2 regions of the Teredinibacter sp. KSP-S5-2 genome follow, and region 2 is predicted to be linked to the other one. Evidence: predicted binding sites of a transcription regulator. Region 2 holds the regulator's gene; the other holds the start of a gene.
What was found. Region 2 encodes LexA, which represses DNA repair genes until DNA is damaged. Its sites were predicted from a motif close to ACTGTNTNTANANACAGT; they were not measured.

Region 1 (3,423 bases), 1.6 Mb from region 2:
AAGGGATTGTTTTGAGCTGATATCGCCGCCCATCATTCGGGCAATTTCCTGAATTTTTTCTTCTCCCTCCAGGTACGTTACCTCTGAGGAGATCGACTGTTTGTCGACTTCTTTGCTGACTTTTATGTGTTGATGACCTTTGCTGGCGACCTGGGCCAAGTGGGTAACACATATAACCTGGGCGTTTTGCCCAAGTTCCCGCAGCATTCTGCCTACTACGTCTCCGGTTGGGCCACCAATTCCCACGTCGACTTCGTCAAATACTAGAGTGGGCGTAGCGGAGGTTTGAGCTGTTACCACCTGTATTGCCAAACTGATTCGGGAAAGTTCGCCGCCTGACGCAATTTTTATCAGAGGCTTGGGGGGCTGTCCCGGGTGGGTGGAGATTAAAAACTCAATTACTTCGTTGCCGTCTTTGGTCGGTTCGGCGCCGGAATCTTTTAGGTCTATCGCAAAGGTAGCGTTGGCCATAGCTAATTTGGCCAGTTGCTCGTTCACCGACTTGGTTAAGGCTTTTGCCGCGGCTTTACGTTCTTTGGTTAGTATTTGTGCATGGGATTTGTATTCGCTTAAGCTGCGCTTGACGGCCTCTTCCAGGGTTTGGATATGTTCGTCGCCACTTTGCATGCCCTGCAGCTCTTCGGCCAGAGATTGGTGTAGAGCAACCAATTCTGATGGGTGAATCTTATGTTTGCGCGAAATCTCATAAACTTGACTGAGCCGCTGTTCGACTTCGGGGAGTCGGTTCTGGTCGAGTTCCTGGTTTTCGAGTTGTCGTTCAAGTTCTGACTGCGCTTCTTGCACTTGAATAACGGCATTTTCTAGCAAGCTGTGTGCGGAGCTGAGAAAGTCAGTTTTATCTGGTAGTTCGCCAAGCAGGTGCAATGCTCGGTGGAGATTGTCCACAATACCAATATCATCTGTGCTGCAAATATCTAATACATGGCTGCAGTTTTGCTGAGTAGTTTCAAGGTTGGCGAGAATCCTTTGCTCTTTTTCCAGTGCTTCCAGTTCCTCTTCTTGCAGGTTGAGTTGGTCCAGTTCTTCAACTTGATAGCTCAACAGCTGAAAGCGGGCGTTTATTTCGTCGCTTTGGGTTTGAGCTTGTTCCAGATTCTGTGCAGCGGTATGCCAGTTGTGATAAGCCTGCCTGACTGTGCTGGCAAGGCTTTTCAGGTTGGCCGAATCGTCCAACAAGCGCTTGTGGGTTGAGGGCTTTAACAAAGATTGATGTTCGTGTTGGCTGTGAATATCGGCCAGCATGTCGCCAAGTATTCGCAACTGCTGGAGGGGGACATTACTGCCGTTAATGTAGGCCCGAGAACGACCTTCAGCTGTGATAATCCGGCGCAGGATGCAGTCGTCGTCTATGCGTAAATCTTGATCGGTCAGCCATTGCTGGGCCGCCGGTAGCTCCGCAATATCAAATGTTGCGTGTATTTCTGTTTTTTCACTGCCCAGGCGAACCTTGTCCGCATCGGTTTTGTCACCCAGTGCGAGTCCAAGTGCATCCAGCATAATGGATTTTCCTGCACCTGTTTCGCCAGTAATGGTGGTCAGCCCGGAGCTGAGTTCCAAGTCCAGGTGGTCTACCAGAGTGAAATCGTTAATTTGCAGGTGTGTGAGCATGGGTTTATCCCCACATGGCTGTTGTTGATATGGTTATTTATACAGTACTTTTTGTTGTTTAGCCAGTATTGCGAGGAATTCATTTTTTGCCCTTGAATGTAGAGGGGTTAACCCCATATTCCTACCAGCAAATTCATTCCTTTGGAGAACAGCGTGTCAGAGCAAGATCAACAAGACATTAATGAAAGTTTGGAAGAGGATCAGGTCACTCTTGATTCCACTGAGCAAGGTGCGGATTCAGAAGGTGAAGACCTGACTGTCGAAGCATTACAAGGTCAGATTCAAGCATTGAAAGATGAATTGGCTCTGGCAAAAGAACAGGCACTTCGTGCTGCAGCTGAAGCGCAGAATGCGCGTCGACGAGCTGAGCAGGATGTTGAAAAGGCCCATAAGTTTGGCCTGGAGAAATTTGTCAGCGACATGTTGGGGGTGGTGGATAACCTGGAAAGGGCAATCGATGCCTCCGCCGCTGAAAATGCCGAGCTTGCTGCGGTAACAGAAGGTGTTGAGTTAACGCTCAAATCTTTGGTCGACAGCTTGAAAAAACACAAGGTTGAAACGGTTAACCCTGAAGGCGAACCCTTCAACCCAGAGTTTCATCAGGCGATGACAATGTTGGAAAACGGCGATGTGGAACCGAATACGGTAATCAACGTTTTCCAGAAGGGTTACACCTTGCATGGCCGTTTGGTCAGACCTGCAATGGTGGTTGTGTCCAAGGCTCCCGCAGACAATAACAGTGACGCCTAAGCCTTGAAATTCGCTGGACTGAACCAATATTGGCAGTAAGTCTGGATAAATGGCAAAACCTGATCGGTTAGCCGCAATAACAAATTTGAGTTAACCAGCAAGAAGGCTTGTTAACTGCATGAATAGATAGATGAATTCGGAGACTCGTAATGGGTAAGATTATTGGAATTGACTTGGGTACAACCAACTCGTGTGTGTCTGTACTTGAAGGCGACAAATCAAAAGTGATCGAGAACGCTGAAGGCGATCGTACTACGCCTTCGATAGTTGCCTTTACTGATGACAATGAAATTCTTGTTGGTCAAAGCGCTAAGCGTCAGGCTGTTACCAATCCGCACAATACCTTGTTTGCGGTGAAGCGTTTGATTGGTCGTAAGTTCCAAGATGATGTTGTGCAAAAAGACATCTCCATGGTGCCCTATAAAATTGTTGCCGCTGATAACGGCGATGCTTGGGTTGAAGCAAAAGGCGATAAGAAAGCGCCACCGCAAATCTCAGCCGAAGTCTTGAAAAAAATGAAAAAGACCGCGGAAGATTACTTGGGTGAGCCAGTAACTGAAGCGGTTATTACCGTACCTGCATACTTCAATGACTCTCAGCGCCAGGCAACAAAAGACGCCGGTAAAATTGCGGGTCTGGAAGTTAAGCGTATTATCAATGAGCCTACTGCAGCGGCATTGGCTTACGGTATGGACAAAGCCAAAGGCGATCGCACTATTGCGGTATACGACCTGGGTGGTGGTACGTTCGATATTTCCATTATTGAGATCGCTGATGTCGACGGGGAACATCAATTTGAAGTGCTTTCAACCAACGGTGACACTTTCCTTGGTGGTGAAGACTTTGACTTGCGTTTGATCGAGTACTTGGCGGCTGAGTTCAAAAAGTCCAACGGTATTGATTTGCACAACGATCCACTCGCACTTCAACGCTTAAAAGAAGCGGCGGAAAAAGCCAAGATTGAGCTTTCTTCAAGCCAGCAAACAGAAGTTAACTTGCCGTATATCACGGCGGATGCCACTGGACCTAAGCACTTGGTGGTTA
Region 2 (3,423 bases):
CCCGCATTAGCCAACGCCATCTACGAAGCAAGTGGCAAAAGAATCCGTCAACTACCATTCGATATTGATTTTGCCTAAGTAAGAAAATCAGTTTTCTCACAATGTATCCCCTCTTCCAAAGAAAGAGCCGTCGCCACAATCTTCATCCCGCCACCCATAACAACAAGAACAAAAAATATCTGCATACTTATTCTCAATATCAAATAATTTACTTGTATCGATGTTGCTAGCAATATTTTTTTCCAGTATAAAAATATAAAAACAAGAAAAGAGATTAATAATGAAAAAAGGAATTTCCCTATTCGCAACAATCTTTTTCTGCGGCATACTCGGCTTTGCTTTAACCTACACAGCAACCCCAGTCATTAAGCAATTTTTCGCCTCACCAAAAACTGAACAAGGGGATTATTCTCAATACGGCGTATCAGAAGAAAATCAGCTCATCATTTACACCGTAAAATGGTGTAACTATTGCAAAAATCTAAAATCATTCCTGGACAATAAAAATATCCCATACCTCGAAAAAGATATTGAAACATCTCCATCAGCAAAACACGAATTTAATCAATTAAATGGCCAGGGGACACCGTTAATACTCATTGGAAACACCCTAATCCGAGGATTTAATCAAGAAGAACTAATCAAAAAGATTAGTCAAATAAACAGCTGATTTATCGAATTACATTCACTGACAAATACTGTCATTAATGTAGTACCTGTAGTGTTATCAACCACAAACAAAGAGGCTTAACTATGAAAAAAATTAAAATCGCTATCGCTTCCGTTGCTTTTGGTGTTGGCTGTGCAATTGCAGCAATGAGTTATGCAGACGATGTAGATACCTGTATTGCTTCAAACTGTGTTCAAGGACCTTATAACTTTGCATGGTGTGTTCAGCAATGCCTTAATGGAGGATTCTAAGATACACAGTGGCGGGTCCATTTTATTTGGGCTCGCTATATAGTTCGTTTTAACCCATAATCCCAGACTGGCTCCCCTTTTAGCTTCCATCCCAACCCCGTCCACGACCACTTGATCTGAACTAAAGGTCAACCGCCTCTCGAATACATCGCCACTCAGAAAATAATACGTTCTCCAGATACCCCCTAAACGCCGTGTAGACAAATGTCGCACCGATGAACACACAAATTTCGACAAACTACTTGCATACAGTAAAAGTACTGTATATATTAACACTGTACATTTAGACAGAATACTGCCTCGGAGCACATATGATCAAACTTACGGCACGCCAGCAAGAAGTTCTGAGTCTAATCAAAGAGCATATCGAAGAAACCGGTTACCCCCCTACACGGGCAGAAATCGCCAAATCCCTTGGCTTTCGTTCTGCCAATGCGGCTGAAGAACATCTAAGGGCTTTGGCAAAAAAGGGGGCGATTGAAATGGTATCCGGAGCATCCCGAGGTATTCGTCTCCCCGAAGCATATCAGGGCGTGCCAATAGTCGGGCGTGTTGCCGCTGGTAGCCCTATTCTCGCAGAAGAACACATTGAGGATTATTGTGAAATTCCAAGCAATATGTTCAGCCCAAAGGCGGATTACCTACTAACCGTTCACGGTATGAGTATGAAGGACGTAGGGATTCTGGACGGTGACCTACTAGCGGTTCACAGCACCACACAAGTCAGAAATGGCGATATTGTTGTAGCCCGCATCGAAGATGAAGTAACAGTTAAGCGCTTTAAACGCGTTGGTAATCGTGCGGTCATTGAGTTACACCCAGAGAATACAGACTTTCAGGTTATTGAAGTGGATTTAAGGGATTCAAACTTTTCCATTGAAGGTTTAAGCGTCGGTGTGATTAGACGAGGAATCTAGACATGTTAGCGTTAGATAATACCTATACAAACGAGAAACCATCCCACTCTGGTAACTTAACGGAAATAGTTTTACCCAAATCCGATTCGTCAGCGGAGTTTGTGATGCCGATGCTCGCTCAGCTCAGCAGGCAAGCAAAAGACAAATGGTTTACCTGGATTACGGATCAACCGATTGATAAAAAGACTCTGCTGAACAATGGGTTTTCTTGTAAAAACGTAAGGGTGATATATTCCAAATCCCTATCTGATTCTATTTGGATGTTCTGGGAGGCCCTACGAAATGGGACTAGCTCATCGGTTGTGGTTACCCTTGATAAACTTAAAGAAAGTGAAATAAATGAGTTTGAGCAGGCAGCACAACTTGGAAACAGTACGGGGTTAGTATTGAGATACCGGTAAACTGGGGTTTCCCAGTTTTCATGGTATTAATGAAGTGTTTTATGGTCAGAGATTAACGCGTCATCCCACAGGTCGTCTTGATTATCTTCAATATCACCAGCGGCTTCTAAGCCAGCTTCAATCATTGCTTTAGCAACAGTAATTTTCGAATCACTTAAGAAATACAAAGACTCTTTGGAGAAACGTATAGAAACCAAAGGCTCCCCTTGCTCGTCAGCACGCTGCAAGGCGATATCACCATTTGGTAATTCTACAATTTCATATAATACAGATTGGGACATCAACTTCTCCTGTCTATGCAGGGATTCTAACACTAGAAATGCCTATTTGCCCGTTTAAATTGGCTTATCGAGATAATCAGGAAGGAATTATTAACGCTAGTATTCGATCTGACTGCTGATCGATCTATTTACCAAGTCTTTAGCTGACGCAAGAATTTTGTCTAAATCTTGAGTCGTTATATCTTCCAGTTTAAGCGGTTTTATATCACTGGAAGCAATAAGCAGCTCGTTGGTATTAGCTTTTGCAGAGTCTCGTAAACCTTTTTGCAACGCATCCAACTTAGACAACCAGGAGTTTGGATCTATGGCTAAATTAAACCACTCAACAAGAACAGGATCCAAACTATCTGGCTCAAGCCCTTTTAAGTCAGTCAACCCCAAACGATTGTGAGATATATGGTTTAGGTAACCGTCCACCCCCAATAGAAGCTGTAATACAGCAGCCTGATGGTAACCTGTCAGATCAAAAGCATTACCCGCATGCTTGCACGCCCGTATCTGTAAGCGTGCAAAGCTTAACTGCTGTAACACAAAGGCTTCTTCAATACTCTTCATTTGGAGTGTTTTACGCCTTTTTCTTTTTCGCGGTAGTTTTTCGTTTTGTTTGTTTTGCCCCTGGCTCAGTCACAACCCAACGACCGCCCTCATAAAAAGCTTTCCATCCAGTAGGCTTACCCTCTTCCTCCGACTGCACGTATTGTTCTTTGGTCTTCCGACTAAAACGGATAATGGTGTCACGCCCCTCGTTATCTTCCACAGGAGCAGACAATAGATGCTTGTATTTTGGGTCAAGCTCGCCTTTATACGGCAAAATTTCCTTCACCAATGGCGCGCGAGTCTCACGATTTTTTGGGAACTGGCTCGCCGCCAGGAACATACCAGAAGCACCATCGCGCAATACAT

Region 1: a site for LexA is predicted at 1,658-1,675, ahead of recN (DNA repair protein RecN). Genes of this name have one in related genera too.

What each region holds. Positions count from the first base shown of each region.
Region 1 covers NZ_CP120416.1:3,445,252-3,448,674, reverse strand. Annotated here, with positions in the region: gene recN (DNA repair protein RecN) at 1-1,629, opposite strand, end outside; gene grpE (nucleotide exchange factor GrpE) at 1,783-2,379, shown strand; gene dnaK (molecular chaperone DnaK) at 2,529-3,423, shown strand, end outside.
Region 2 covers NZ_CP120416.1:1,892,693-1,896,115, reverse strand. Annotated here, with positions in the region: gene P5V12_RS08590 (xanthine dehydrogenase family protein molybdopterin-binding subunit) at 1-78, shown strand, start outside; gene P5V12_RS08585 (glutaredoxin family protein) at 281-670, shown strand; gene P5V12_RS08580 (hypothetical protein) at 754-921, shown strand; gene lexA (transcriptional repressor LexA) at 1,233-1,838, shown strand; gene P5V12_RS08570 (SulA-like leucine-rich domain-containing protein) at 1,841-2,239, shown strand; gene P5V12_RS08565 (hypothetical protein) at 2,266-2,520, opposite strand; gene P5V12_RS08560 (hypothetical protein) at 2,617-3,075, opposite strand; gene topA (type I DNA topoisomerase) at 3,086-3,423, opposite strand, start outside.